DNA from 2 places in the Streptomyces griseochromogenes genome. Region 2 is predicted to be linked to the other one. Evidence: riboswitches for the same ligand, from Rfam matches in the RefSeq annotation. Region 2 holds a riboswitch; the other holds the start of a gene.

Region 1 (15,412 bases), 6.3 Mb from region 2:
GCTGCTCGCCGCGCGTCCGAGCCTGCTGCGTGCATCGTCCGCGGCCGGGCGGGCTCTACGCGAACGGCTGCCGGTGATGTTGGATGATGCCCAGTTGTCGCCGCAGGCTCGGCGGGAGCTGGAGGGCATCCGGTACGCAATCCACCTCGCTGAGGCGTGAAAGGGGACACCAGTGGGTGACCAGGACCTGGCGGACGTGGCCCACTTCCTGTGGGAGGCGGGCACGCTGAAGTCGGCACGCAGGACGGGCTGGTGGATGGCAGGCGTGCGGGATCCCGAGAGCGTCGCCGAGCATGCGTGGCGTACGTCGGTCATCGCCTCGGTCATCGCAACCCTTGAGGGTGCCGATGCCGCACGGGCCGCGCACTTGGCGGTATGGCATGACTCGCAGGAGACCCGCACCGGCGACGTGAACCATCTGGGGAAGAAGTACGCCGCCCCCGGCGACCCCGAAGCCGTGACCGAAGACCAGACGGCCGGGATGCCCGAGGTGCTACGCACCGCCGTGCGCGCCGTCGTTGCCGAGTACGAGGCCAAGGAGACGCCCGAGGCCATCTGCGCGCGCGACGCGGACAAGCTGCAGTGCATGTTGCAGGGCCTTGAGTACAAGGCGCAGGGGTACAGCTCGGCTCAGCGATGGATCGACAACAGCCGGGCCCGAATCGTCACCGAGTCCGGGCGCAGGCTGGCTGATGAGCTGCTGGCCCAAGAGCCCCTCGACTGGCTGCACGCGGTCATGCATGAGAAGAGCTGACCCAGTCACCATGCGAGCGGCGCCGTTCTCTCGAAGGAGAGGCGGGGCCGCGATCACGGGTGGGCGTGTCGTCCAAGCTCTTCCGGATGCCGTCCAGGCCGGCCAGGGGCTCGCAGGCGTGCGTCGGCCCTCAGGGCTGGATAACCGCCCACTCGATCGGGTCAGCGCCGTCGGGCGCGTACACGATGCGCTCGGGCTTCTTGCCACTCGGTACCGGGTAGGCGATCATCCCGGCTGCGCATCGGCCGGCCTTGACGGGTTTGTCCATGGGGAACTCCGGCTTCGGCATATCGCCGCCGGACAGGCCGGTCGACTCGATGCTCGTACCATCCGGATACGCCAGGGACCACGGCGTGGGGCTGACGCTGATGCTGGCGCCCCTGATGTTGCACACCTTGACGCTGGCTGTGGCCCAGATGTCGCCGCCCTGGAAGTCCTCTGGCTTCTGTGGCTGCGGGCCTTTGTACGGCTGCTGGTACTCGACGGCCCGGACGGTGATGTGCACGTCGTTCGCGTCGTCGTTGACGGACTTCTTCATGCCCATCTTCAGGACGCCGCTGCTGGTCTTCGCATCCTCGGTGCCCGGGGCGGCGGTCACGGTCTTCGTGACGGTGACGGTGGGCGATGGCTTGGCGCTGCCGCCGCTGCATGCGGTGGCAGTGGCGACGACGAGCAGGGCGCCGGTGAGCGCGGCTGTCCGGGTGTGCATGGTTCCCCCTGACGAACTGGTACTGAAGGGGCATCATGCACGTCGTGAGGGCGGTGTGTGGGCGCTGTGCTCGGGTCGTGATGTGAGTGGAGTGATCGGCGGCGGCAGCGGACTCCAACCGTCAACCGTGCCGCCATTACGAAGACTTCACTCCGTACCCTCGCCATCCGCGACTCCAAGACCCCGGCGGGACCGATCCTCACCATCGACCCCGCCACCTTCACCACCTTCGTGAACTGGGCGTCTACAGCCGCTGGATGATCGTCCCGGTAGCCAGCCCGCCGCCCGCGCACATGGTGATCAACGCGAACTCCTTGTCCGCGCGCTCCAGTTCGTGCAGAGCGGTGGTGATCAGGCGGGCGCCTGTCGCTCCCACCGGATGCCCCAGGGCAATCGCACCGCCGTTCACGTTGACCTTGTCCAGGTCCTGTTCGAAGACCCGGGCCCAGCTCAACACCACCGAAGCGAAAGCCTCGTTGATCTCGACCAGGTCGATGTCCTTCAGGGACATTCCGGCCTTGCCCAGCACCGCCTTGGTCGCGTCGATCGGTCCGTCGAGATGGAAGTGCGGGTCGGCGCCCACCAGCGCCTGGGCGACGATACGTGCCCGAGGCTTCAGCTTCAGGGCGCGAGCCATCCGTTTCGAGGCCCACATGATGGCCGCAGCGCCGTCCGAGATCTGCGACGAGTTGCCCGCCGTGTGAACCGCCGTCGGCATCACCGGCTTCAGCCTCGCCAGTGCCTCCATCGACGTGTCCCGCAGCCCCTCGTCCTTGTCGACAAGGCGCCACATGCCCTGCCCGGCGTGCTGCTCCTCCTCCGTGGTCGGGACCTGTACGGCGAAGGTCTCCCGCTTGAATCGTTCCTCCGCCCACGCGTGGGCCGCCCGCTCCTGCGAGATCAGTCCCAGCGAGTCCACGTTCTCCCTCGTCAGGCCCCGGTGCCGGGCGATCCGCTCGGCCGCCTCGAACTGATTGGGAAGGTCGACGTTCCACTCGTCGGGGAACGGCTTGCCGGGCCCGTGCTTCGAACCGGACCCCAGCGGCACCCGCGACATCGCCTCGACCCCGCAGCTTATGCCCACGTCGATGACACCGGCCGCGACCATGTTGGCCACCATGTGCGAAGCCTGCTGCGAGGAGCCGCACTGGCAGTCGACGGTCGTGGCGGCCGTCTCGTAGGGCAGACCCATGGTCAGCCAGGCCGTGCGCGCCGGGTTCATGGACTGCTCGCCGGCGTGGGTCACCGTGCCGCCGACGATCTGCTCTACCGCGTCGGCGGGGATGCCTGTGCGGCCGAGGAGTTCACGGTAGGTCTCGCCCAGCAGGTAGGCGGGGTGCAGATTGGCGAGCGCGCCGCCGCGCTTGCCGATGGGGGTGCGTACGGCTTCGACGATCACGGGTTCGGCGGCCATGGGTGCGGGTCCTCTCCGAGAGGGCTCTCCTCCAGAACTGGTACGCGTTCTAGTTCTTAGTGCAGTCTGCTGACGTGATGTCCATCACCGCAAGGGTCTTGCAGGTGCCGAACCCGTGATCTGTACAAACTCCGCACGGATCGGCGGTGCCGTACCTCTTGCCAGTTTTAGAACCCGTTACTACGTTCACGGGACTTGCTGATAGACCGTCAGATGGCTGGGAGTCGCCGATGCACTGCCCCGCGCTGCCCGACGGGTTCGACTTCACCGACCCCGACCTGCTGCACCACCGTGTGCCCCTCCCGGAGTTCGCCGAGCTGCGCCGCGCCGAGCCGGTCCGCTGGATCGCGCAGCCGCACGGGCTCGCGGGCTTCGCCGACGACGGCTACTGGGCCCTGACCCGGCACGCGGACGTCAAGTACGCCTCCACACACCCGGAACTCTTCTCCTCGTACCTCAACACCGCGATCATCCGCTTCAACGAGCACGTCCAGCGGGACGCGATCGACGCCCAGCGGTTCATCCTGCTGAACATGGATCCGCCGGAACACACGCGGGTGCGCCAGATCGTGCAGCGGGGCTTCACGCCACGGTCGATACGCGCCCTGGAGGAGCGGCTCCGGGCCCGCGCGGAGGCGATCGTCACCGCCGCCCGCGCCCGCTCGGGCCCCTTCGACTTCGTCACCGAGGTCGCCTGCGAACTGCCCCTGCAGGCCATCGCCGAGCTGATCGGCGTACCGCAGGAGGACCGGTCCAAGATCTTCGACTGGTCCAACAGGATGATCGCCTACGACGATCCCGAGTACGCGATCACCGAGGAGGTCGGCGCGCAGTCGGCCGCCGAGATCATCGCCTACGCCATGAACATGGCCGCCGAGCGGAAGCGGTGCCCGGCCCGTGACATCGTGACGACCCTGGTGGCGGCCGAGGACGAAGGCAACCTGAACTCCGACGAGTTCGGCTTCTTCGTGCTGATGCTGGCGGTGGCCGGGAACGAGACGACGCGCAATGCCATCACGCACGGGATGCACGCGTTCCTCACCCACCCCGAGCAGTGGGAGCTGTTCAAACGGGAGCGGCCACAGACGACCGCCGAGGAGATCGTGCGCTGGGCGACCCCGGTCAACGCCTTCCAGCGCACGGCCACCCAGGACACGGAACTGGGCGGCGCGCGGATCAGGAAGGGCGACCGCGTTGGCCTCTTCTACGCCTCCGCCAACCACGACCCCGAGGTCTTCGCGTCCCCCGACGCCTTCGACATCACCCGCGACCCCAACCCCCACCTGGGCTTCGGCGGCGGGGGACCGCACTACTGCCTGGGCAAGTCCCTCGCGATCCTGGAGATCGACCTGATCTTCAACGCGATCGCCGACGCCATGCCGTCCCTGCGTCTGGTCGGCGACCCGCGTCGGCTGCGCTCGGCCTGGATCAACGGCGTCAAGGAACTCCAGGTCACCACGGCCTGACCCACGATCGGGGGCCGACGATGCCCGGCACCGCCGGCCCACCCCGAGGGAGGCAGGAACACCCCTGTCCCTATGCCCGGTTCCTGCCTCCCCCGAGGTCCCCGCCCCTCACTCCCGCCCCGAGGCCACCATCGCCAGTACCCCCGACGCCGCCGCGGCGAGCAGCAGGGGGAGGGCCAGGCCGTGGTGGAGGACCAGCCAGGCGCCGAGGACGGCGCCCGTGAACATGGAGATCACCGCTGCCGTGCGGCGCGGGGAGCGGTGGCCTGTCCCGTCGCCGAGACGGGATTCGGAGGCGAGGGCCGTCAGGGTCATCGTCAGGACCGTGGTGGTCAGGTCGGCGATGCGCAGCTTGCGGACCGTCGCGTTGCGCAGGCCCAGCGCGATGGCGGTGAGGGCGATGAGGGCGTACCGGGTGCCGTTCGTCTCCGGCCAGACGAAGGCGACCGCGGCCGCGACGCCGACGAGGAGCGCCTCCGCCACCAGGGTCAGCCGGGTCCAGTCGCGGTGGGATCCGTCGCCGAAGCGGGTCGCCACGCGGCCGCCGGCCACCGCGCCCAGCAGGAAGCAGCCCAGTGAGGTCGCCGTGTGCGGGACCGAGAAGCCGGGGGCGCCGGCGGCGGCGAAGCCGAGGATCACCACGTTGCCGGTCATGTTGGCCGTGAAGACCCGGCCGAGGCCCAGATAGCTCACCGCGTCGATCAGTCCGCTGACCACCGTCAGCGCCAGGAGCACGACCACCAGCCGCACTCCGCGTGCCTCCGGGTCCGCCGTCGGTGTCGTCATCGTTCCTCCGGTCGGCCGGACGGACAGGGTGGTGCCAGGTCCACCGCGGGGACGGGGGACTCTCGGATGTCCCGGCGCATCCTGCGTCCGTAGCGTTCGGGACATGGCAGAAGACATGCGCACATCAGGTGAAATCACGCGCACACCCGAGGACATGCAGCCCGGTCGGCGTATCCGGAAGGCGGGTGTCGTGGCGGCCGTCGCACTGCTCGCCGCCGTCGCCGCCGTCGCCGCGGCACCGGCCGCCGTCGCCGGGGGCGGACAGCGGGGCGGGCACAGGGGAGAGGTGGTGTCCGTCGTTCCGGTCGCCCGGCACAGCCGCGCCGAGGTCGCCCGGGGACTGGAGAAGCTGGGCGTGGGCACCGGCTCGCTGCGCTACGGCGTCCGGGCCTACCGGGTGACGTACCGGACGGTGGACCCGCAGGGGCGGCCCACCACCGCGACCGGCCTGCTCACCCTGCCCGCCGGCGGCGGCCGCACCCTCGGCCTCGTCTCCGACAGCCACGGGACCATGGCCACCCGCGCCTACGCACCCTCGGTCTCGGAGGACGCGCGGGCGCAGTCGTATCTCTTCGCCTCGGCCGGACACGCCGTCGCCGCGCCCGACTATCTGGGGCTGGGGCAGGGGCCGGGCAGGCACCCCTACATGGACACGCGGTCGTCCGTGACCGCCTCCGTCGACATGCTGCGCGCGGCCCGGTCGGCGGCGCACCGGCTCGGCCGGACGCTCGACGGGAACCTCTACGCGACCGGCTTCTCACAGGGCGGGCAGGTCGCCATGGCCCTGGGGCGGGCGGTGCAGGAGGGTGACGCGCCCGGCTTCCGGCTGAAGGCGCTGGCACCGGTGGCCGGACCGTACGACCTGGAGGGCACGGAGGTGCCCGCACTCACCGACGGCCGGGTCAACGACACCAGCGGTGTGCTGTACATCTCGTACTTCCTCACCGCGCAGAACCGGCTGCACCCCATCTACAAAGACCCGGCGGAGGTGTTCCGGGCGCCCTACGCGGACCGTGTCGAGGGCCTCTTCGACGGGCTGCACGAGGAGGAGGACATCAGCAGGCAGCTCGCGCCCACTGTGCGGAAGCTGCTGACGGACGATTTCTACCGGAAGCTCACCCACCCGACGGGCGCCTTCCTTCAGGCGCTGCGCCAGGGCGACCACACCTGCGACTGGAAGCCGGATGTGCCGGTGCGGCTGTACGCGGGCGACAAGGACACGGACGTGCCGATCGGCAATGCCCGGACATGCGCGCGCACCCTCGCCCGTCAGGGTGCGAGGGTGCGCGTGCTCGATCAGGGGGACGTCGACCACGTGGGGTCGTACATCGCGGCCCTGCCGAAGATCGCTCGGTGGTTCGGCGGCGAAGCGGCTTAGTACCAGCCGTTGGCCTGCCAGAAGCTCCAGGCCTTCACCGGGCTGCCGTAGCGGGAGTTCATGTAGTCCAGACCCCACTTGATCTGGGTGGCCGGGTTGGTCTTCCAGTCGGAGCCGGCCGTGGCCATCTTCGAGCCGGGCAGGGCCTGGACCAGGCCGTAGGCGCCGGAGGAGCTGTTGGTGGCGCTGGCGTTCCAGCCGCTCTCATGCTCGACGATCTTGCTGAACGCGTTGAACTGCGCGGCGTCCGGAATCATCTTGTGCGCGACCGCCTGAGCGGAGGAGGCCTGGGTCGTGGCGGCCTGGGCGGGCGCCGCGGCCATTGCCATACCGGCGGTGGCGGCGGCCACGGCGACGGCGGTGAGGGCCTTCTTCGGGGAAGCGATGCGGCGGATGAAAGAGACGGACACGGAGTACCTCTTGCGTCGGGGACAGGGGATCGCCCGTATGTCCGGGCCGCGCTCGATGCGTGGCCCCATACGTCGGCGCCGCGACCCGTTCGGGCTCGTGGCGCCTGGCGACGTCCTCAACAGAACCAGGCTCGGGGCGGGTCCGCAATGACCCCTTTTACTAGTTGTGACCGGATCAGCCGCAAAGGCCGTTTGTGTGGCGTGCGTCTCAATGTGCAGGTCAGGCGGGGTGCATGAAGGGGCATATCGGGCATTCAGTGCAACGATCCCGGATCGTAGGTGAGCTGGGTCATGTGGGGTGCTTCACCGCTTCCCTCACGACACGCTTACGGCCCCTCACGCAGCGGGTGCGTCGAATGTGACCGCGGTCTCGAAAGCGGCGCGCCGGGTGGCCCGGCGGAGCGCGCGGAGCAGCGCCGGGCCGAGGGCCAGGGTCAGCACGACCGTGCAGACCGCCCGGCCCAGGTCCCAGCCCATGGAGGTGGCCAGGCAGTAGGTGGCGAAGCGGCCCAGGTTCGCGGGGACCGTCGCGTGCGGGTCGAAGGCGATGTTCGAGGTCAGGGCGCCCATGAAGGGCCAGCCGGCCAGGTTCATGACCGTGCCGTAGGCGAAGGCCGCGAGAAAGCCGTAGACGGCGAGCAGCAGAAGCTCGCCCCGGCCGCGCAGCCGGGCCTGGCCAGGGAGCAGCCCGGCGCCCATCGTGAACCAGCCCATCGCCAGCATCTGGAACGGCATCCAGGGGCCGACCCCGCCCGTGAGCAGCGCGGACGCGAACATCGTCACCGAGCCGAGGACGAAGCCGAAGCCGGGGCCGAGCACCCGTCCGCTGAGCACCAGCAGGAAGAACATCGGCTCGATCCCGGCCGTGCCCGCGCCGATCGGGCGCAGGGCCGCCCCGGTCGCGGCCAGCACGCCCAGCATGGCGACGGCCTTCGGGCCCAGACCGGACTCGGAGATCGTCGCCGCCACGACCGCGACCAGCAGCACCAGCAGGGCCGCGAACAGCCACGGCGCGTCCTCGGCGTGCGCGCTGATCTCGGAGGCGGGCGGGGCGAGGAAGGGCCAGCAGAAGGCGACCACACCCACCGCGCTGACCAGCACCAGCGCGGCAATGGAACGGGGACCGAGGCGGATGGCCCGGACCCGGGCCTGCGCGGCGGTCATGCCAGGGCCTCCCGGACCGCGCTCACCGTCAGCCACTGCTGCGGGGCCAGGATCTTGGTGACCTGCGGGGCGAAGGACGGCGAGGAGACCACGATCTCGGCCGTCGGACCGTCGGCGATCACCTCGCCGTCGGCGAGCAGCACCACCCGGTGCGCGATCTCGGCGGCCAGCTCCACGTCATGCGTGGCCAGCACGATCGCATGGCCCTCGGCGGCCAGCGCGCGCAGCACCGTGACCAGACGGGCCTTGGCCGCGTAGTCCAGGCCGCGGGTCGGCTCGTCGAGCAGGAGCAGCGGCGGGCGGGCGGTCAGGACGACCGCCAGGGCGAGCGTCAGACGCTGGCCCTCGGAGAGGTCACGCGGGTGTGTGTCGTCCGTGATGCCCGGCAGCAGCTCGGACACCAGGGCCCGGCAGGTGCCGGGCTCGGCTCCCGCGTCCCGGTCGGCGGCCGCGCACTCGGCGGCCACCGTGTCCGCGTACAGCAGGTCGCGCGGCTCCTGCGGGACGAGACCGACCCGGCGCACGAGGTCCCGGGGCGGGGTGCGGTGCGGGACGGCGCCGCCGACGCGGACCGTGCCGGCGGTCGGCTCCACCAGCCCGACCAGCGACCCGAGCAGTGTGGACTTTCCGGCGCCGTTGCGGCCCATCAGTGCGATGGTCTCGCCGGGGGTCACGGTCAGGTCGACGTGGCGGAGGGCGGTGATCCGGCTTCGGCGGACGGCCAGGGCGTGGATCTCGGCGATGTGCGGGGGTGCGGTGGGGGTGGGGGCGGAGGGTGCGGAACGCCGGAACAGGCGGCGCCGGGGTGAAGGTATCGGGGTGCTGGTGCTGGGCGCGGGTGGGGTCGCTTGCCCGCGCCGGCCACGATTGCCCGCAGCCGCGTCGGCCAGGCGTTCGCGTAGTTCGGTTGCGCGGCGGCGGGCGTCGCGGACGGTCAGGGGCAGTGGGGACCAGCCCGCCAGGCGGCCCAGGTCCACCACCGGTGGGTACACCGGCGAGACGGCCATCACCTCGGCCGGGTCGCCGAACAGCGGAGCGGCGCCGGGAGCGGGCAGCAGGACGACCCGGTCGGCGTACTGGATCACGCGTTCCAGGCGGTGCTCGGCCAGCAGCACCGTCGTGCCGAGGTCGTGGACCAGGCGCTGCAGCACGGCCAGGACCTCCTCCGCCGCGGCCGGGTCGAGCGCCGAGGTCGGCTCGTCCAGCACCAGCACCCGAGGGTGCGGGGTGAGGACCGAACCGATCGCGACCCGCTGCCGCTGCCCGCCGGAGAGCGTGGCGATGGGGCGGTCCCTCAGGTCGGCGAGGCCCAACAGGTCCAGGGTCTCCTCCACCCGGCGCCGCATCACCTCCGGGGCGAGCCCCAACGACTCCATGCCGTAGGCGAGTTCGTCCTCCACCGTGTCCGTCACGAAGTGCGCGAGCGGGTCCTGGCCCACCGTGCCGACCACGTCGGCGAGTTCGCGCGGCTTGTGGGTACGGGTGTCCCGGCCGGCCACCGTGACCCGGCCGCGCAAGGTGCCGCCGGTGAAGTGCGGGACCAGCCCGCTGACCGCGCCCAGCACGGTCGACTTGCCGACCCCGGACGGGCCCACGAGCAGCACGAGTTCGCCCTCGGGGACCTCGAAGTCCACGCCCTGGACGGCCGGTTCGGCCGCGCCCTCATAGGTGACGCCGACCTCCTCGAAGCGGATCACGACGGCTCCTTGGGGTCTCGGGGGGCCTTGGGGTCTTTGGGTACGACGAAGGAGGGCAGCAGCGCGAGCAGCACGGCCGCGGCCGGCCAGAGGGGCAGGGAAGGGGCCACCAGGGGGACCACTCCCGGGTTCAGCGCGCCCGGATCGCGCACGGAGGCGAGCGTGAGCAGCGCGGCGACGGCGGCGCCCGAGCCCGCGACGAGCCAGGCGCGCACGCCCCAGGGCTCCGGGCGGTACCGGGTGCGCGAGGCGCGGCGGCCGCCCAGGCGCAGGCCCGCGAGCGCGGCGGCTACCCCGGCGCACAGCACCGGCAGCCCGTAGGTGCCGCCCTCCGCGGTGAGCAGCCCGTACGTCCCCGCGCACACGCCGAGCAGACCGCCCAGCGTGAGCGCGCTCGTCGTACGGCGCACGGAGGCGGGGACCTCGGCGGTCCGGCCGTACCCCCGTGCGTCCATCGCGGCGGCGAGGGCGACCGAACGCTCCAGCGCGCCCTCCAGCACCGGCAGTCCCACCTGCAGCAGGCCCCGCACCCCCCGGTCCGGGCGGCCGCGCAGCCGGCGGGCGGCGCGCAACCGCTGGACGTCGGCGATGAGATGGGGCGCGAAGGTGAGCGCGACGACGACGGCCACGCCCGCCTCGTACAGGGCGCCGGGCAGGGACTTCAGGAGTCGGGCCGGGCTGGCGAGGGCGTTCGCGGCGCCGACGCAGATGAGCAGGGCGGCCAGCCGCAGGCCGTTGTACCCGGAGAAGAGGAGCGCTTCCGCGGTGACCTCGCCGCCCAGGCGGATGCCCTGTGCCCAGTGGGGGAGGGGGACTTCGGGGAGGGTGAACAGGGTGTGGGTGCCGGGGATGGGGGAGCCGAGGACGACCGTGAAGGCGAGGCGGATGAGGAGGACGGCGGCGGCGAGTCTGGCGAAGGCGGTGTAGGAGCGGGACCAGGGGGCGGCGGAGCGGTGGGTGGCCACGACGTAGCCGGCGGCGGCTATGAGGAGGGTGAGGAGGAGGGGGTTGGTGGTCCGGGTGGCCGCTGTGCCGAGGCCGAGGGACCAGAGCCACCAGGCACCGGGGTGGAGCGGCTCGCGGCGTTGGCGCCGGCCGGGGGTCGGCATCGCTCGCCCGCGCCGGCGGGGTGCCTCCCCCATGGGGTGCGCTGTACGGCCGCGGCGACTGCGACTCCCCAGGAGCGCGGGGAACTGCGCGACCAGCCACCGCGGACCCGCAGTCGGACGACGGTCCGAGGGCCAACGGCGCTCCGGCTCACCACCGCTACGCATTCCCGCGCCGCCGCGACTGCCACACCGCCGCGACCGCCAGGAGTACGACCACGCCCACACCGATCGGCAGCCCCAGCGAAGGACCACCGTCAGACTCCTTCTTCTGCGCCCCCTTCTTCGCCGTGCCGTCGGCAGACTCTCCGCACCCCTTGCGCGGATACCCGGAGATCGCACACAGCAGGGCGTTCGTGTCGTAGCGCAGGGGATCCGCCACCTTCGCCAGCGCCTCGGCCGTCGTCGCGTCGGGGGCGACGCGGGCACAGGCCGTGCGGCGGGTGGGCGGTGTCTCGCCGGACGGCGCGTCCGCTTCCGTGCCGGGGTCGATGACGAGAGCCACCCGCTTCGTACCCGGCTTCGCGGGCGTCCCCGCACAGATCGTGGCGAAGTCCGCCGTGCCGCGCGGCCGGCTCGCGTCCGCGGAGTCCTCGCTCACCGCGAAGCGGAAGCCCTGGACGGCACCGTCGTCGGGCCGGGCGGTCGAGGGGCCCTCGGTGGCGTACGTCCAGCGGCCGCCGTCCCGCTCCCAGAACGACCAGTAGCGGTAAGCGGCGGCCTGCGCCTGCGCGGCACCGGCCACGAGGACGAACGCGGCGACGAGCAGGGCAGCGGCACGGCGGACGGCGCTCACGGCTGCTGCCGCTTCCGGCGGCCGCTGAGCAGGAAGCCGATGCCGATGCCGGCGACCAGGCCCACGCCGACGATCCACCAGACCTTCGTCCCCGAGTCGTGCTTGCCCTGCTTCGCCTCGGAATGCGTCGCCTTCGCCGTCTGCGTCGCCGGTCCCGTCGCGTCGAGCGCCCGGACCAGGTCCGTACCGCCGAAGTCGTGCGGGTCCGCGCCGATCGCGTGCGCGGCGAAGATCAGCTCGGCGTAGGCGGCCGGACCGCTCTGCTCGGCCCAGTTCCCCGCGTTCTTCTCCAGCCATGCGTACGACTTCTTCGCCTGCGCAGTCGAACCGGTCGCGGCGAGTGCGACGACCGCGTCCGCGGTGTTGCCGTAGTCGGGCTGGTCCTTGGCGCCCGCCAGGGAGGACGTGAGGTGGCCGGTCTTGGCGAGGGTGCGGGCGAGGTACGCGGAGGCGTTGTCCGCCAGCTGCGCCGGGGTGGGCTTGCCGGAGGCCGTACAGGCGGGCGCCTTGTCGCGGGCCTTGCCGGGCTCGATCACGAAACCCTTGCCGAGCGCGCCCAGCACCCCGGCCGCCGTCGCGTCCGCGTTGGCGGCCAACTTGCCCTTCTTGTCCGGCTGGTAGGCGAACGCGCCGCCGCCGTCCGCCGAGCAGGGGATGGACAACTCGGACAGCGCTTCGAGCGGGGTCTTGCCCTCGGAACGCAGCGCGGTGACGTTCTCACCGGCTACGGAGAGCGCGCCGATGACGTCGGCGGTGTGGTTGGTGTCGCTGGGCTGTTCGATGGAGAAGCCGAAGCCGCCGTCCTTGTTCTGCATCCCCTTCAGCCAGCCCACCGCCCTGTGGACCTCGCCGTCGTGCTCGCCGAGCGCCTGCAGTGCCTGGATGGCGGCGGCCGTGGCGTCGATGTCGGCCTGGGCGCCGTCCTTGCCCAGGCAGGGCTTGGACGGGTCCGCGCGGAAGGCCGGGAAGAATCCGTCGTCGCACTGCTGCCCGACCAGCCAGTTGATGGCCGAGGCGGAGGGACGCTCGCCGAGCGTGTGCTGCGCGAGCAGGGCGAACGACTGGCGCCACACCCCGTCGTACGTCGGGTCGCCCTTGCCGAACAGTCCGGACGGGACGGCCACCTTCGGGGAGGGGGACGGGCCTGCGGCCGTGGCGGGTGCGGCGGCGGCCAGCACGCCTATGGCGGCGAGAGCCGCGGCACTGCGGCGGACGTTCATGGTCGGCGACTGCCTCTCCCTGTGGGGAACCGGCAGCGCACGGGAACCCCCGGGCGGCTCGGCTCCGTAAACCTCGACGGTGCCGTGCGCGACGGGCCGCCGCGCACGCGAGCCGGTCAACGTCCGTACGGGGCGGTCCGGCTCACCGCCCGGGGGACGGTTCACGGCTGCGGGTCAGCGCCGGAATTGCACCGGCTTCCCCCTGTACGGGTGTGATGACGACCCGCTCACTTTACCGGCAGCCGTGCGCGGGCCGAGGGGTGGCTGTGGGCACACGGGAGCGGTGACTAGGGTCACGGTCATGACGGTGACGGGGAGACTGCTGGGATCGGGCCGTTCGGCCGATGTGTACGAGATCGACGAAGGCTGGGTGCTGCGCCGGGACCGCGACGGCTGGGGGGACGCGGCCGCCGAGGGGGCCGTGATGGAGCACGTACGGCGGCACGGGTATCCGGTGCCCCGGGTGCGGCCCTCAGGCTCGCGCACCGACCTGGTGATGGAGCGGCTGGAGGGGCCGACGATGCTGGGCGCGCTGGCCGAGGGCCGGATCGGCGCGGCGGAAGGGGGCACGCTGCTGGCCGGGCTGCTGCGGCGGCTGCATGCCGTACCGGGCCGGGACGCGGCCGCGCCGGACGCGCGAGTGCTCCACCTCGACCTGCATCCGGACAACGTGATGCTGACCTCGGACGGGCCCCGGGTCATCGACTGGTCGAACACCGAGGACGGGGAACCGGCCCTCGACTGGGGCATGTCCGCGGTGATCCTCGCCCAGGTGGCCGTCGTCGGCGAACCGCTCGCCGACGGGGCCCTCGCCATGCTGACGGCCCTGCTCGCCGACTCCTGCGGCCTCACCGACGACGGACTGACCGAGGCCCTGCGCCGCCGGGCGGCCAATCCGACGATGAGCCGCCGCGAGATCGACGCCCTGGGCGACGCGGAGCGGCTGATCCGGACGGTGGGCCGGCTTTCTTGAGTCAGGCGGCCCGGGTTTCCTGTGAGGTGACGGTGACGTCCAGGTAGTCCGCCATCCGGTGCAGTGCGCGGGCGCACTCGGGTGGGTCCTCGCCCTCGGTCACCCAGTGCGCGAGCCGGTCTGCGGGGCCCGCGTGCCAGGCCGCGGTGACCTGGTCGCCGGTCTGCCGGGTGAGGACCATGCGCTCGGCGGACGGTTCGTACGCGACGGCGGGGTCGAGGTCCAGCCGGGTCAGACGGCCGGTCGTGGCCGGGTAGGCGAACTGGATCGCGGCCGCCCGCTGCCGGGTCGGGGCCACGTCCGGAAGCCGGCCGGTGGCCAGGGCCGCGGCGGCCCGCGCCAGATCGACACCGGTGGCCCGCTCGACCAGCAGCGGGATCAGATCGCCGGGCAGGTGCGGGACGACGTCGGTGACGCGGGGGCCGCGGGCGGTGAGCCGCAGGCCGATGTGCGCGACGGTGTGCGCGAGACCCAGCGCCGTGACGGTCCGCTCCACCGTCTGCCGCAGGAACGGGTTGTGCAGCAGCCCGTCGTGGGCGTGCACGGCATGCCGCAGCGGCTGCCGGGCGGGCGGCGGACCCGGGGTCGTACGGGTGAGCGCGGCGATGCGGACCTCGTCGTCGAGGACGACGGCCTCGGCGGAGACGAGCGGTCCCTCGGTGTCGTCCCGGCCCGCAGGCGCGACCCCGTGCCGCGCCAGCAGCGACTGTGACGCCGCCGGATCGGCGCAGGCGGCGGCCGTCTCCCGAGGGATGCCGGGCAGCCCCAGCCGTGCGGCGATCCGTGCGGCGGCGGGCAGTCGCGCCCTGGTCCAGGTCAGCACGCCGACCACCCCGAGCCGGGCCGCCTGCCGCGCCACCGCCTCCGCCGCGTCCGGCTCCTGCCCGGGGTCGGCCGCGATATGGCCCGCCAGGTAGGGAAGCGCCCAGCCGGGCGGGGCGGTGCCCGCCAGTACCACCGGGTGGGCCGCCGCGATCCGCGCCAGTGCGAACTCGCCGTACGCGGCGCACCGGCCGACCCCGAGAAGAAGAACGGGATGCGGCATGGTCGCCTCACCTCCGTGGGGATAAGGCGGACAGAGGAACGCCCCGGATGCTGCTCCCCCATAGGCAGCACCCGAGGCGGGTCGATCTTGCTCTCTGTGCCTAGATCCTCACCCACCGCGCCCTCAACTGTCAACGATTACTGCCTAATTCAGCAGGCGTCCTTGTCACATCTGGTCGGGGCACGAGTGACCGGGTAGCCTCGCGTCAGCTCAGCACCGAACGGACGACACGCCCAGGGGGGGGACCGCGGTGAGTGACGTCTATGCCCCGCTGGCCGCTGCGCTGGAGCGGTTGGGGGAGTTGACCGGCCGACCCGGCCGGCTGCCGGAGGTCCTGGATGTGGCGGACCTCTCCCATCGCACCGGCATTCCCGTAGGTGTCGTCGTCGAGCTGCTCTCGGGCGGCCGGGCACCTGAGGCGTGCCTCGCCGAACGGGTGCGGCAGCGGCTGGACTTCATCAGGGAGACCCGGCGCCGCCCCGACGGCAAGCGGT
Region 2 (15,412 bases):
TTCTTACGCCAAGTCACCCGTTCGGCCCAACAGCGACACGAAGCGCCACCGGTCCGTCCGCCTCCCCCTCCGCTCCACCTCGGGGTACATGTACGAATAAGCCCGTTTCTTACCGCCCTCACACCTGACTCTTCACCCCCGGCCACATCGCGCTCACCGGCCGGCGATAACGTCCGGTGACGTGCACTTGGCAGAAACACAGCAGGTGACACCCGGCCGGCGGACGCAGTCGGCGGTGTCCGCCGCCTCGGGGGCCCGCGCGGCCGCCGCGGCGGCCCCCGAGGTTCCCGCGCAGTGGCATCGTGTCCTGACCCTGCTCGCGGACGTGAGCCTGTTCATCGGCACCCGCTCGGTGTGGAACCAGGCGGCCAGCCACCGGCTCGTCCTCGCGGCGGTGATCTCCGTCTGCTACGCCTCGATCCTGATCAGCGGTGTCCTCACCCTGACGGTCCGGCGGGCGCGCTCGCTGGCCCGTCTGGATCTTGTGGTGCTGCTGACCGCGATCACGCTCGCCCTGTGCACCTGGGCGCTGAACCACGCCGGCGGTGACGAGGCGGTCCTCACCACACAGGCCGCGCGGGAAATGGTGGCCGGGCATCCGATCTACGGGCAGCCGTGGCCCTGGCTGTTCCACACCAAGGGCGTCGCGCTGACGGCGACGATAAACGGCGGCTACGACTTCACGTACGGCTATCCCCCGCTCGCCCCGCTGCTGACCGCACCCCTGCTGTGGGTGGGCCACGGCGGCGTTCCGGCGACCGCGACGGCGACACTCGCGCTGATCGCGGGCGCGGTGGTGCTGTGGCGGATGCTGCCGACGCCGTGGCGCTCGGCGGCGACGATGGTCTGCCTGGGCTTCAGCTTCCTGCCGACGTACGCCCGCCAGGGCTACCCGGCCATCGTCGCCCTGGCCCTGCTGGTGCCGGTGGTGGTGGCCTGGCCGCGGATCGGCGCCGGCGGCCGGCTCGGCGCCGCGGGGATCGCGCGGGCCGCGTGTCTGGGTGCCGCGTGCGCGGCCCAGCAGCTGCCCTGGTTCGTGATGCCGTTCCTGCTGGCCGGCATCTACGCCGTGCGCCGCGGGGAGCTGGGCGGACGGGCGGCCTGGGGGGTGGTGCTGCGGATCCTCGGTATCGCCGCGCTGTCCTGGCTGCTGCTCAACGCCTACTTCGTCGTGCATGAGCCGGGCCCCTGGCTCGGCGGGATCGCGCTGCCGCTGACCCAGGGCGCGGTGCTGCACGGCCAGGGCCTGGTGGACATCTCGCTGTACTTCACGCACGGCAGCGACCGGCTCGACTGGTACGGCCACGCGAGCGTGCTGCTCGCCGCGGCCCTGCTGGGGCTGTTCGTGCTCTTCGTGCGGCGGCTGGGCCCGGCGGCGACCGTGCTGCCCTGGTGCGCCTTCTACCTGGCGACCCGCTCCCAGGACGGCTACTACCTGATGATGACGCCGCTGTGGCTCGCGGCGGCGGTCACCGTGCCCCTGTCGGACTTCGCGCGGGCCTGGCAGCCGCGCCCCCGGTGGCTCACCGGCCCGCGCCGCCGCCCGGCACTGGTCGGCGCGGTCGCGCTGCTGGTGCTGCCCGCGCTGGTGAGTGCGACGCTGGCGGTGTCGGGCCGGCCGCCGCTGCGGATGGACATCAGGACGACGCGCGAGACCACCGGGCACACGCTGTCGGCGCTGATCCTGCGGGTGACCAACACCGGAAGCGCCCCGCTCACCCCGCACTACATGCTCACGACGGGCCAGGGCATGGGCAAGTACTGGTCCGTGCGGCGCGGCCCGGCCACGATCCCCGCGCACGCCACGGCGACCGTGGAACTCCGTGCGCCCGGAGGCCGGTTCCCGCTGTCCGTCAAGAAGAGCACCCACATCCGGCTGCGCGCCTTCACGGCGGATCCGCAGACGCTCTCCACCCGGGACGTCCAGCCGGCCGAGCTGGGCGTCAGGCCGCCGCGCGGGTGAACTTCAGCGCGGCCGCCACCGTGGTCAGGCCGCGCATCATGCCCAGTTGGTTCCAGGTCACCCCGAACTGCTCGCGGTCCACGGTGAACTCGGCCTCCAGGGTGAGCGCCTCGGCCGTCGCCGAGGTCAGGCGCGCGCTGAGGTTCAGCGGCCGGCTGATGCCCCGTACGGTCAGCTGACCGGTGACCCGGACGCCGTCGCCGTCGAGCCGGTCGGCGCCGCGCACGGCGAGGGTGATCTCCGGGTGGTTGCCGGCGTCCAGCAGGTCGGCCGAGCGCAGGTGGGTGTCCCGCTTGGCGTTCCCGGTGTCCAGGGAGGCCACCTCCAGGGTCACGGTGCCGGTGGCGGAGCCGTCGGCGCGCACCTGGCCCTCGCCCGTGACGGCGGCGAACGTGCCCTTGACGGTGACCAGGCCCCAGAAGGTCTTGTGCCGCAGTCCCACGGTGGACGCGGCCGGGTCGAGCTGCCAGGTGCCTGTCTCCACGGCGACGGTCATGACCGTCCTCCTCTTCGGTTCCGGTGAGCGGTGGTGCGATGAACTCAATGGTTCAAATTTGGATGACCTCACGCTAGCCCACTATCCAAATTTGGACAACAGGTAGACTCGAAGCCATGGCCGCCCGCGACGAACACCCCGCCGACCAGCCCCCTTGCCCCGCCTCCGGGGGCGGCGGGCTGCTCCCGGGCGAGCTGCGCGCCTGGATGCTCCTGCTGGCCGCGACGGGCGCGGTGGAACAGCGGCTGCGGACGGTCGTGAAGAAGTCCCTCGACGTCTCGCACGACGAGTTCCTCATCCTGTGCCTGCTGGCCGAGCAGCCGCGGGGCGGTCTGCGCATGACCCGGATCGCGGAACTCCTCGGCCGCCCCAAGACCCGGCTCACCTACCAGATCGCCTGCCTCCAGCGATCCGGCCTGGTGACCCGCGAGTCCGTGTGCGGGGACCGACGGGGCATCGAGGTGGCACTCACCGACAAGGCCCGGCGGCTGCTGCGGGAGGCCTCCGACACGCTCGCGGACACCGTCCGCGAGGCGCTCTCCCGATTCGTCGGACCCGAACAGCGCGAGGCCCTGTCCGCGCTGGTCCCCGAGCTCGCGGACGAGCCCCGGAGGCCGTAGGAACCATAGGAAATCGGGCACTTGAGGGCGTGAGCGGTCCAGGTCACTGACGCAAGGAGGGAAACGTCACAAGCCTGGCTCTGCTCTGAGTCAACGCTGCTGCCCTAGCATCCGAGCCATGACGGTCCTGCCTGACGACGGGCTCTCACTGGCCGCCGAGTTCCCTGACGCGACACACGAGCAGTGGCAACGCCTGGTCGAGGGTGTGCTGCGCAAGTCGGGCAAGGAAGTCTCGGGTACGGCAGCTGAGGACGCCCTGTCCACCACGCTCGAGGACGGGCTGCGCACCCGGCCCCTGTACACAGCGCGCGACGGCGCGCCCGACCCCGGTCTGCCGGGCTTCGCCCCGTTCGTGCGCGGCGGCCGCCCCGAGGGCAACACCACGGGCGGCTGGGACGTACGGCAGCGGCACGCGGCACCGGTCGACGGCGCCGTCCTCGCCGACCTGGAGAACGGCGTCACCTCGCTCTGGCTGCTCGTGGGCCAGGGCGGCATCCCGGTGTCCGGCATCGCGCGCGCCCTCGACGGCGTCTATCTCGACCTGGCCCCGGTGGTCCTGGACGCCGGCCGTGACGTCGAGGCCGCCGCGGCCGAGCTGCTGCGGCTGTACGAGGACAGGAGCATCGACCCGAAGGCCGTGCGCGGCAACCTGGGCGCGGACCCGCTCGGTCACGAGGCCCGCACCGGCACCCCGCTGGACTTCGCGCCCGTCGCCGCGCTCGCCGCACGCTGTGCCGAGCGCTACCCGGGCCTGCGCGCGCTGACCGTGGACGCGCTGCCGTACCACGAGGCGGGCGGCTCGGCCGCGCAGGAACTCGGCGCCTCCCTCGCCACCGGTGTGGCCTACCTGCGCGAGCTGACCGAGGCCGGCCTCACGGTCGAAGCGGCCTGCGCCCAGCTGGAGTTCCGCTACGCGGCCACCGCCGACCAGTTCCTGACCATCGCCAAGCTGCGCGCGGCACGCCGCCTGTGGGCGCGGGTCGCCGAGGTGTCCGGGGCGCCCGGCGCGGGCGCGCAGGTGCAGCACGCGGTGACCTCGCCGGTGATGATGACCCGCCGCGACCCGTGGGTGAACATGCTCCGCACGACGGTCGCGACGCTGGCCGCCGGGGTCGGCGGCGCCGACTCGGTCACCGTGCTGCCCTTCGACCACGCACTCGGGCTGCCGGACGCGTTCTCCCGCCGTATCGCCCGCAACACCTCCACGATCCTCGTCGAGGAGTCCCACCTGGCCCGGGTCATCGACCCCGCGGGCGGCTCCTGGTACGTCGAACGGCTCACCGACGAACTCGCCCAGGCCGCCTGGGAGTTCTTCCGGACCATCGAGCGCGACGGCGGCCAGGCGGCCGTGCTGCGCTCCGGGCGGATCCGTACGGACCTGGCGACGACCTGGGCCGAGCGCTCCAAGAAGCTCGCCAAGCGGCGCGAACCCATCACCGGCGTGAGCGAGTTCCCGCTGCTCGCCGAGAAGCCGGTGGAGCGCGAGGCGGCGCCCGAGCCGCCGTCCGGCGGACTGCCCCGGGTGCGCCGGGACGAGGCGTACGAGGCCCTCCGCGCCCGCTCCGACGCCCATCTGGCGGCGACCGGCTCCCGGCCCCGGATCTTCCTGGCGACGCTCGGCCCGGCCGCCGCGTACACCGCGCGGGCGACGTTCGCCGCCAACCTGTTCCAGGCGGGCGGCATCGAGCCGGTCACCGAGGGCCGCTTCGAGGACAGCGGCGCCACCGAGGCCGTGCTGTGCTCCAGCGACGCCCTCTACGCCGAACAGGCCGCCCAGAGCGCCGAGTCGCTGCGCGCGGCCGGGGCCCGGCAGGTGTTCCTCGCGGGCCGCGGGGACTACTCCGGCATCGACTCGTACGTCTTCGCGGGCTGTGACGCCGTGGACGTCCTCTCCGCGACCCTCGACCGCATGGGAGTGTCCTGATGGGAATCCCCGACTTCTCCGGCATCGAGCTGGGGACCCCGGTCGCCGAGGGCGGTGACGCGGACTGGCGTACGGCCGTCAAGCACAGGACCGGTGGCGAGGCACCGGTGTGGGAGACCCCGGAGGGCATCGGGGTCAAGCCGCTGTACACCGGCCGTGACCTGGAGGGCCTGGACTTCCTCGGCACCTACCCGGGCATGACGCCGTATCTGCGCGGCCCGTACCCGACGATGTACGTCAACCAGCCCTGGACGATCCGCCAGTACGCGGGCTTCTCGACCGCCGAGGAGTCCAACGCGTTCTACCGCCGCAACCTGGCGGCGGGTCAGAAGGGCCTGTCGGTCGCCTTCGACCTGCCCACGCACCGCGGCTACGACAGCGACCACCCGCGCGTGACCGGCGACGTCGGCATGGCGGGCGTGGCGATCGACTCCATCTACGACATGCGGCAGCTGTTCGACGGGATCCCGCTGGACAGGATGACCGTGTCGATGACGATGAACGGCGCCGTGCTGCCGGTGCTGGCGCTGTACATCGTGGCTGCGGAGGAGCAGGGCGTACCGCCCGAGAAGCTGGCCGGGACCATTCAGAACGACATTCTGAAGGAGTTCATGGTCCGCAACACCTACATCTATCCGCCGAAGCCGTCGATGCGGATCATCTCCGACATCTTCGCCTTCACCTCGCAGCGGATGCCCCGCTACAACTCCATCTCCATCTCCGGCTACCACATCCAGGAGGCCGGTGCCACGGCCGACCTGGAGCTGGCCTACACCCTCGCGGACGGTGTCGAGTACATCCGCGCCGGGCGCGAGGCGGGCCTGGACGTGGACGCGTTCGCGCCGCGGCTGTCGTTCTTCTGGGCGATCGGCATGAACTTCTTCATGGAGGTCGCCAAGCTGCGGGCGGCCCGGCTGCTGTGGGCCAAGCTGGTCTCGCAGTTCGACCCGAAGAACACCAAGTCGCTGTCCCTGCGCACCCATTCGCAGACCTCGGGCTGGTCGCTGACCGCGCAGGACGTGTTCAACAACGTCACGCGCACGTGCGTGGAGGCGATGGCGGCGACGCAGGGCCACACCCAGTCGCTGCACACCAACGCCCTGGACGAGGCCCTCGCGCTGCCCACCGACTTCTCGGCGCGCATCGCCCGCAACACCCAGCTGCTCATCCAGCAGGAGTCGGGCACCACCCGGGTCATCGACCCGTGGGGCGGCAGCGCCTACGTGGAGCGGCTCACGTACGACCTCGCCCGGAAGGCCTGGGCACACATCCAGGAGGTCGAGCAGGCCGGCGGCATGGCGCAGGCCATCGACGCGGGCATCCCGAAGCTGCGCGTGGAGGAGGCGGCGGCCCGCACCCAGGCCCGCATCGACTCCGGGCGGCAGCCGGTGATCGGCGTCAACAAGTACCGGGTGGACAGCGACGAGCAGATCGAGGTCCTCAAGGTCGACAACTCCTCGGTGCGCGCCCAGCAGATCGAGAAGCTGCGGCGGCTGCGCGCGGAGCGGGACGAGACCGAGTGCCGGGACGCGCTCGACGCGCTGACCCGGGCCGCCGACGGCGACGGGAACCTGCTGGAGCTGGCCGTGCGCGCGGCCCGTGCGAAGGCGACCGTCGGTGAGATCTCCGACGCCCTGGAGAAGGTGTACGGCCGGCACGCGAGCCAGATCCGTACGATCTCCGGCGTGTACCGCAACGAAGCAGGCGAGTCCCCGTCCGTGGACCGCACCCGTGCCCTGGTGGACGCGTTCGAGGAGGCCGAGGGCCGCCGGCCGCGCATCCTGGTCGCCAAGATGGGCCAGGACGGCCACGACCGCGGCCAGAAGGTGATCGCGACCGGCTTCGCCGACCTCGGTTTCGACGTCGACGTCGGCCCGCTGTTCCAGACCCCGGAGGAGGTCGCCCGGCAGGCCGTCGAGGCGGACGTCCACGTGGTCGGGGTGTCCTCGCTGGCCGCCGGTCACCTCACCCTCGTCCCGGCGCTGCGCGAGAAGCTCGCCGAGGAGGGCCGGGAGGACATCATGATCGTGGTCGGCGGCGTGATCCCGCCGCAGGACGTGCCGACGCTGCTGGAGATGGGCGCGGTGGCCGTGTTCGGGCCCGGGACGGTGATCCCGGACGCGGCGTACGACCTGGTGCGACGACTCGCGGCCGACCTCGGCCACGATCTGTAGCGGCCGATGGCAGCGATCGATCTCGACACATATGTGAAGGGTGTGCTCGACGGGAAGCGGGCCCTGGTGGCCCGCGCCATCACACTCGTCGAGTCCACCCGCCCCCAGCACCGGGCGCTGGCGCAGGAGTTGCTCACCGAGCTGCTCCCGCACAGCGGCCGGGCGCGGCGGATCGGCATCAGCGGGGTGCCGGGCGTGGGCAAGTCGACGTTCATCGACGCGTTCGGCACGCTGCTGACCTCGCTGGGCCACCGGGTGGCCGTACTCGCCGTGGACCCGTCCTCCACACGCACCGGCGGTTCCATCCTGGGCGACAAGACCCGGATGGAACGCCTGGCGGTGGACCCGAACGCCTTCGTACGGCCCTCCCCCAGCGCGGGCACGCTGGGCGGGGTCGCGAAGGCGACGCGCGAGTCGATGGTGGTCATGGAGGCGGCGGGCTACGACGTGATCCTCGTCGAGACCGTCGGCGTCGGCCAGTCCGAGACCGCCGTTGCCGACATGGTCGACTCCTTCCTGCTGCTGACCCTGGCCCGCACCGGCGACCAGTTGCAGGGCATCAAGAAGGGTGTCCTGGAGCTGGCCGACGTGATCGCCGTCAACAAGGCGGACGGCCCGCACGAGCGCGACGCGCGGGCGGCCGCACGGGAGCTGGCGGGCGCGCTCAGGCTGATGCACGGCAAGGACGTGTTCTGGGCTCCGCCGGTGCTCAGTTGCAGTGCCCGTGAGTCGATCGGCCTCGACGTGGTGTGGGAGCGCCTGGAACAGCACCGCACACTGCTCGACTCCACCGGGCGGCTCACCGCCAAGCGGCGGGACCAGCAGGTCGGCTGGACCTGGTCGATGGTCCGCGACGAACTGCTGGGCCGACTGCACGCGGACCCCGCGGTCCGCGAGGCCGCCCCCGCGCTCGAACAACAGGTCAGGGACGGCTCGTTGACGGCCACCCTGGCCGCGGAACGCATCCTGCGGGCGTTCGGCGCGCAGTGAGCCGGCCCGCGGCACCAGCAGGAGGAACAACCGCGTGACCAGTCGTGTCACCTTCGTCTCAGCGGCGATCACACCGTCGCTGCGGCGTGCACGCTTCGACGACGGCGACTCGATCGAGGCCGACGCGGCGGCGCGGGCGAGAGCGACGGCCGGGACCCTGCCCGCCGCCGTCCGTGTCGTCGCCTCCCCCGGCGTGCGCTGTCGTGAGACGGCCGCGGCGCTCGGCCTCGACGCCGCGGCGGACCCGGAACTCGCGGGCCTGGACATGGGCAGATGGCGGGGGCGGACCCTGGACGAGGTGAGCGCCGCCGAGCCCGAAGCGGTGGCGGGCTGGCTGGCCGATCCAGGCGCCGCACCGCACGGCGGGGAGTCCGTGCGGCAGCTGTGCGCCCGCCTCGCGCGCTGGCTGGACACGGAACGGCTGGGGGACGGCAGGACCCTCGCCGTGGTGGAGCCGGAGGTGGTACGGGCCGTGGTGGTGGGGGTGCTGGGCGCGCCCGAGGCCGCGTTCTGGCGCGTCGACGTCCCGCCGCTCACCGCGACGGAGGTCACCGGCCGGTCAGGGCGGTGGAACCTGCGTCTCGGAGCCGCCCTCGCCGCGCCGGGCGACGCGCCGGGTCACTGACACCGGCGCCCGCGGTCGGGGGCTAGGGCTTCTCCTCCCGGTGGCGGCGCAGCAGCGCCGCGATGGCGCACCGCAGACAGGCAGGATCCATGCCGTCGGCCGTGCCGTCGTGGCCGGGGCACCCGGCCGCGTCCGGTGTCCCGGCTGCCGCGCCCGGCGCGTGACAGGCGAAGGGGGAAGCCGGGTCGGCGACCAGGGCCTCGAGTTCCCGCAGCAGCCTCGCGTCGCGCTTGACCTGCTGGGCCAGTACCCGCACCCGTGCGCTCTGGCCGCCGATCTGGCGTCGGCTGGCGACCAGTTGCTCGTACTCCCGCACGGTCAGGGCCACCGCTTCTCGGCCGCCCAGGGTGATGTGACGCGGCTGGGGGTGGTGTCTGGCCACTCGGCTCCTCCGCTCGTCGCCTCCGCCGGTGTCCCGGAAACGCGAGAAGGCCCTCGGATGGTTCCGAAGGGCCCTCTCGTTGTCCGGAAGCGTTCAGTGCGAGGCGGGAACCGCGCGTCTGGACGCGGCTGTCGCGGGCTTGGGATTCAGCAGGCGCTCGGCCAGCTCGCCGAAGAGCAGCCCGAAACCTGTCCACATGACGGTCTGGATGGCCAGCGCCGAAAGCCGGAACCGCCACAGCAGGGTGGCCGGGAAGTCCTTCGGCACCTCGTTGATGACGGGCAGGAACTCGTAGGCCAGGCCGATCACGACGACGAAGGCGGCCACCGCGGCCACGGTCGCCCACCAGGTGCCCACGGTGGGCGCGAGCCGCTTGCCCAGGATGGTGGCGGCGACCGCCAGCAGCACACTGAGCAGCATCATCAGGAAGTACAGGGTCGTCCGCTTGCCGATGGTGTCGGGGTTCCCGACCGACGGCGGATTGGCCGGGTACTTCAGGAACGGTACGACGTACACGGCGAGCAGCGCGCAGCCGGACAGCAGCAGCGCGGTCGCCCGGGGGCCGAACCGGCCGACGCGGCCGAGCGCGAAGCAGTACGCGAGCGCGGCGATGCCGCCGAAGGCGACCCCGTAGACCAGGACTCCGGTGGCGAGACCGGCGGTGGACTGCAGGGAGCGGGAGACGACCTCCATCTCGTGCTCGTGGGAGTGGGCGTCCTCGAAGCTGATCGCCTTGTCGACGTTCGGCTCACCGAGCAGGTAGGCGACGACCAGGGCGAGCACGCCGGCGGCCAGGCCGGCGAGCATGCCCCGCACGAGGAGGTTTCTTACCGTTGCGGAGTTCATGGGGGTGCGGCGTCCCTGGCGTCAGTGGCAGGGGAAGCCGAGCAGGTGGCGGGCGTCGTGCACCCACTCGTGGACGTCCGTGCCGTTGAACACGGAGGTGGCGCCCTGCTCGGCGCCGACGAAGTAGAGCAGGACCAGCATCAGGATGCCGAAGAAGACCGCCCAGGGAGCAATCGCCTTCAGCGGCAGCGTGGCGGGAACGACGGGGGTGGTGGCTGTCGGCTGGGCGACGGTCTGCGCCATGGCAGAACCTCCTCTGGGAGTTCGCGTCCCATCTCGGTGGTGCACATGACGACGGCCACGGGTCTGACTCACCAGACGCCCCGGAAGGCGTCTCGCATACAGTGGCGCGACCGTGCCGGATTCCCACCGGCTTCCGTCTCGCCGTCGTCGATATCGGACAGACCGTACCGCGCCAGGCGTGCATGGCCAAGACCGCCTCGGTCGCCGTGATCTTCCTCTCCCGCCGACCGCGTCAACTCCGGGCGTCGGAGACGGGGTACGGCACGAAGGTGCCGGTGTTCTGGTCGATCCGCAGCGGGTGGCCGAGGGGCGGTGCGGCGCGCTGGGGGCAGTCGAGGCGTTCGCAGACACGGCAGCCCATGCCGATGGGGGTGGCGGCGGAGGCGTTCGCGAGGTCGAGGCCGTCGGAGTAGACGACGCGGTGGGCGTGGCGGATCTCGCAGCCGAGGCCGATGGCGAAGGTCTTGCCGGGTTCACCCCAGCCGCCGCGGTGCCGGGTCACCGCGCGGGCGGTCCACAAATAGCGCTGTCCGTCGGGCATTTCGGCGATCTGGACGTGGATGCGTCCGGGGACGGCGAACGCCTCGTAGACGTTCCACAGGGGGCAGGTGCCGCCCGCCCGGGAGAAGTGGAAGCCGGTCGCCGACTGCCGCTTGGACATGTTGCCGGCCCGGTCGACACGGACGAAGGAGAAGGGCACGCCGCGCAGCCTGGGGCGCTGGAGGGTGCTCAGCCGGTGGCAGACGGTCTCGTAGCCGAGGCCGTAGCGGTCGGTGAGGCGCTCGATGTCGTAGCGCGCCTCCTCGGCGGCCGTGTGGAAGGCGTCGTACGGCAGGATCAGGGCCGCCGCGAAGTAGTTGGCGACGCCGATGCGGGCCAGGCCGTGGGCGGGCGATCCGGGCTCGAAGTCCTCGGCGGCCTCGCGGTCGAGTTCGTCGCCGTGTTCGAGCAGGGCGAGCTGGGTGGCCATGCGGAAGGCGCGCTGGCCGGGGCGCAGACGGGTGGACAGGTGAAGCGTGCGGGTCGGCTCGTCGTAGTGGTGCAGATGGTCGCCGCGCTCGGCGGTGAGCCGGATGCCGTGGCGGTCGGCGAGGCGCGTGGTCAGCGCCCGTAGGACCTCGCCGGGCCGGATGCCGATCTCCCGGGAGAGCCGCTCCGCCGCGAGGTCGGTGTCGTGGAGGTAATTCTGGCGGCGGTAGAAGAAGTCCCTGATCTCCTCGTGCGGTGAGCCGGGCTGCTCCGGGCCCGGGCCGCGGCCGTCCGTGGCTCCGGCCAGGCGCTCGGCGAGCCGTTGGTTGCGGCGGCCGAGGTCGAGCAGGACCCGGGCGACCTCGGGTGTCCGCGAGGCGAGGTCCGTCAGGTCGGCGGCGGAGACCCGGGCCTCGGCCAGTTCCCCGGCCAGCGCCTCGCGGAGGTCTGCCACCAGACGCGTCGTGTCGCGCGCGGAGAAGAAGCCCGGGTCGACGCCGAAGGCCTCGGTCAGACGCAGCAGGACCGCAACGGTGAGCGGCCGGGAGTCGTGCTCCATCTGGTTCAGGTAGCTGGGCGAGATGGCGAGGACACGGGCCAACTCGGCCTGGCTCATGCGTCGTTCCTCGCGCAGGTGCCGCAGGCGCGCCCCGGCGTACGTCTTGCCCACCCCGTGATCCTCCGTGTCCGGCTGCGGCCAACGTACGCCATCGGGCCGCTCCCGTGCCCTTCGCAAACTTGGCGAACGGCGACGAGAAGATTCGCAGAAGTTGGCAGATGTCCACGGTTGTTGGCACTCAGTGCCAGTGTCAGAGTCTCAGTGCGGCCCGCCGGACACCGGCGACCACCGCCCGGAACCGGGGCGCGATTCATGCCCTGACGTCGGAGATCCCGGCGCCGACGGGGTCGTTCACCGGCAGCGTTGCTCACCTCCGTCCCACGGCGTGACGGCGGGCCGTATCCCAGCTAAGCGACACACAGTGCCACACCTGTTCCTACGGACAGGGAGATTGGCAGCCGGCACAGACCGAGGAGACATGACAGTCATGGCAGAGACGAGGACGCGGGCGGCCGAGGAACTCGCGCGGCGCTGGGCCACCGACCCGCGTTGGCGGGGCATCGAGCGCACCTACAGCGCCGAGGACGTGATCCGGCTCTCCGGCAGCGTCCGCGAGGAGCACACACTGGCCCGGCGCGGCGCCGAGCGGCTGTGGCGCGAGCTGCACGAGCGGGACTACATCCACGCGCTCGGCGCCCTGACCGGCGGCCAGGCCGTCCAGCAGGTCAAGGCCGGCCTGCAGGCGATCTACCTGTCCGGCTGGCAGGTCGCCGCCGACGCCAACCAGGCCGGCCACACCTACCCCGACCAGAGCCTGTACCCCGCCAACTCCGTTCCGCAGGTGGTCCGTCGGATCAACAACGCGCTGCTGCGCGCCGACCAGATCGCCACCGCCGAGGACGCCGGCGACACGACCGACTGGCTGGCGCCGATCGTCGCCGACGCCGAGGCCGGCTTCGGCGGCCCGCTGAACGCCTTCGAGCTGACCAAGGCGATGATCGCGGCGGGCGCGGCAGGCATCCACTACGAGGACCAGCTCGCCTCGGAGAAGAAGTGCGGCCACCTCGGCGGCAAGGTGCTGGTGCCGACCTCGCAGCACATCCGCACCCTGAACGCGGCCCGGCTCGCCGCCGACATCGCCGATGTGCCGACCCTCGTCGTCGCCCGCACGGACGCCCTCGCCGCCAACCTGCTCACCAGCGACGTCGACGAGCGCGACGCCGAGTTCGTCACCGGCGAGCGCACGGCCGAGGGCTTCTACCGGGTCCGCAACGGCATGGCGCCGGTCATCGCGCGCGGTCTGGCCTACGCCCCGTACGCCGACCTGATCTGGGTCGAGACGGGTACGCCCGACCTGGCGCAGGCGCGGGAGTTCGCCGAGGCGGTCCACGCCCGGTACCCGGACCAGATGCTCGCCTACAACTGCTCGCCGTCCTTCAACTGGAAGGCCGCGCTGGACGACGACCAGATCGCCAAGTTCCAGCGGGAGCTGGGCGCGATGGGCTATCGCTTCCAGTTCATCACGCTGGCCGGGTTCCACTCCCTGAACCACGGCATGTTCGACCTGGCCCGCGGTTACGCCGAGCACGGCATGACCGCGTATGTCGACCTGCAGGAACGGGAGTTCGCGGCGCAGGCGCACGGCTTCACGGCGGTCAGGCACCAGCGTGAAGTCGGTACGGGCTATTTCGACCTGGTCTCCACTGCCGTGAATCCCGCCTCTTCCACCACGGCGTTGGCCGGGTCCACGGAGGAGGAGCAGTTCCACTAGGTCCGGTTCGTCGACTGCGGGTGCGTGGGGGCTGGTCGCGCACACGCGGCGGTGGCCGCGTGTCGATACAGCCCCGCGCCCCCAGGTGTGTTCGACGGAATGACGGTCGGTCCGCACCCTTCGTTTGCGTCCTCTTCAGGAGACCCGATGTCCATCAGTTCACTGACCCATCATGTCCGCGTCCTCGGTGCCCCGGGGCACCGCCATGATGAAATCCTCACCCCCGCCGCCCTGGACTTCGTCGGCCGGCTGGCGGCGGCCTTCGGCAAGCGGCGTCAGGACCTGATGAGGGAACGCCGCCGGCAGGCCCTGCGCCTGGCCGCCGGGTCCCCGCTCGACTTCCCCATGGTCACCTCCGCCGTCCGCGCCGACGCCACCTGGCACGTCGCGCCGCCCGCCCCCGGCCTGACCGACCGCCGTGTGGAGATCACCGGCCCGCCCGAGCGCCGTATGACGGTCAACGCCCTCAACTCCGGCGCCCAGGTGTGGATGGCCGACTTCGAGGACGCCACCGCGCCCACCTGGCGCCATGTGATCGACGGGCAGCTGAACCTGCTCGACGCCATCGAGCGGCGCATCGACTTCACCGCCGACGACGGCAAGGAGTACCGGCTCGACGGGCGGGAGCGGCTCGCCACCGTCGTCGTACGGCCGCGCGGCTGGCACCTCGACGAGGAGCACCTGGAGTACGACGGACGCCCCGTGCCCGCCGCGCTCGTCGACTTCGGCCTGTACTTCTTCCACTGCGCGCAGCGGCAGATCGACGCGGGTCACGGCCCGTACTTCTACCTCCCGAAGCTGGAGAACCGCTACGAGGCCCGACTGTGGAACGACGTCTTCGTCACCGCGCAGGAACTCCTCGGCATCCCCCGGGGCACGATCCGCGCCACCGTCCTGATCGAGACGATCACCGCCGCGTTCGAGATGGAGGAGATCCTCTACGAGCTGCGTGAGCACAGCTCCGGTCTCAACGCGGGCCGCTGGGACTACCTCTTCAGCCTGATCAAGACCTTCGGCCACCGCACCGACTTCCTGCTGCCGGACCGGGCCAAGGTGACGATGACCGCGCCCTTCATGCGGGCGTACACCGAACTCCTCGTGCGCACCTGCCACCGCCGCGGCGCCCACGCCATCGGTGGTATGGCGGCGCAGGTGCCGAGCAAGGACCCGGCCGCCCACGAGGCGGCGCTCGCCAAGGTCCGGCTGGACAAGGAGCGGGAGGCCGAGGACGGCTTCGACGGCTCCTGGGTCGCGCACCCCGCACTCGTACCCGTGTGCCGCGAGGTGTTCGACGGTGTCCTCGGCGAGCGTCCGCACCAGCTCGACCGGACGCGGGACGACGTGGAGGTGACGGCCGCGGATCTGCTCTCGGTGCGCCGGATCAGCGGGCCGCCCACGGCGGAGGGCGTGCGGACCAACATCTCGGTCGCCCTGCGCTACTTCGCCGCCTGGCTGCGCGGGCAGGGCGCCGTCGCGCTGAGCGGCCTCATGGAGGACGCGGCCACCGCCGAGATCGCCCGGGTGCAGATCTGGCAGTGGCTGCGGCACCGGGTGATCGACCGGGAGACGGTCCTCGGGCTGCTCGACGAGGAACTCGCGGCGCTGGGCGCCGAGTACCCGTGGGCACCCGTGGAGGAGGTCCGGGCCCTCTTCGAACGCACGGCACTGACCGGTGAGTTGCCGCTCTTCTTCACCCCGGACGCCTATGCCCGCCACCTGGTGCGCCGGACGCAGGCCCGGTCATGAGCGGCGGCATCCGGCGTGTCGGAGTGGTCGGCGGCGGCCAGATGGGCGCGGGCATCGCCGAGGTGTGCGCGCGGGCCGGGATCGACACGATCGTCTGCGAGGCC

What was found. A riboswitch is a leader RNA that binds a small molecule or an ion and turns the genes downstream of it on or off. The one in region 2 is predicted to bind cobalamin.
Region 1: another riboswitch for cobalamin. It lies ahead of AVL59_RS38735 (prenyltransferase/squalene oxidase repeat-containing protein); the one in region 2 lies ahead of AVL59_RS11065 (CbtB domain-containing protein).

What each region holds. Positions count from the first base shown of each region.
Region 1 is NZ_CP016279.1:8,907,150-8,922,561, reverse strand. It holds gene AVL59_RS38795 (hypothetical protein) at 1-160, shown strand, start outside; gene AVL59_RS38790 (HD domain-containing protein) at 173-754, shown strand; gene AVL59_RS38785 (DUF4352 domain-containing protein) at 885-1,463, opposite strand; gene AVL59_RS49905 (DUF397 domain-containing protein) at 1,599-1,724, shown strand; gene AVL59_RS38780 (steroid 3-ketoacyl-CoA thiolase) at 1,708-2,877, opposite strand; gene AVL59_RS38775 (cytochrome P450) at 3,108-4,343, shown strand; gene AVL59_RS38770 (YoaK family protein) at 4,452-5,129, opposite strand; gene AVL59_RS38765 (alpha/beta hydrolase family protein) at 5,245-6,507, shown strand; gene AVL59_RS38760 (aggregation-promoting factor C-terminal-like domain-containing protein) at 6,504-6,917, opposite strand; gene AVL59_RS38755 (ECF transporter S component) at 7,254-8,081, opposite strand; gene AVL59_RS38750 (ABC transporter ATP-binding protein) at 8,078-9,778, opposite strand; gene AVL59_RS38745 (energy-coupling factor transporter transmembrane component T) at 9,775-10,887, opposite strand; gene AVL59_RS38740 (SCO2322 family protein) at 11,045-11,680, opposite strand; gene AVL59_RS38735 (prenyltransferase/squalene oxidase repeat-containing protein) at 11,677-12,900, opposite strand; cobalamin riboswitch at 13,014-13,149, opposite strand; gene AVL59_RS38730 (phosphotransferase) at 13,202-13,873, shown strand; gene AVL59_RS51050 (ATP-grasp domain-containing protein) at 13,875-14,918, opposite strand; gene AVL59_RS38720 (helix-turn-helix domain-containing protein) at 15,169-15,412, shown strand, end outside.
Region 2 is NZ_CP016279.1:2,598,074-2,613,485, reverse strand. It holds gene AVL59_RS11110 (hypothetical protein) at 236-1,963, shown strand; gene AVL59_RS11105 (YceI family protein) at 1,944-2,459, opposite strand; gene AVL59_RS11100 (MarR family winged helix-turn-helix transcriptional regulator) at 2,576-3,079, shown strand; gene AVL59_RS11095 (methylmalonyl-CoA mutase family protein) at 3,198-5,003, shown strand; gene scpA (methylmalonyl-CoA mutase) at 5,003-7,177, shown strand; gene meaB (methylmalonyl Co-A mutase-associated GTPase MeaB) at 7,184-8,167, shown strand; gene AVL59_RS11080 (histidine phosphatase family protein) at 8,202-8,792, shown strand; gene AVL59_RS47835 (hypothetical protein) at 8,815-9,174, opposite strand; gene AVL59_RS11070 (CbtA family protein) at 9,268-10,020, opposite strand; gene AVL59_RS11065 (CbtB domain-containing protein) at 10,042-10,263, opposite strand; cobalamin riboswitch at 10,299-10,450, opposite strand; gene AVL59_RS11060 (short-chain fatty acyl-CoA regulator family protein) at 10,496-11,902, opposite strand; gene aceA (isocitrate lyase) at 12,279-13,562, shown strand; gene aceB (malate synthase A) at 13,710-15,308, shown strand; gene AVL59_RS11045 (3-hydroxybutyryl-CoA dehydrogenase) at 15,305-15,412, shown strand, end outside.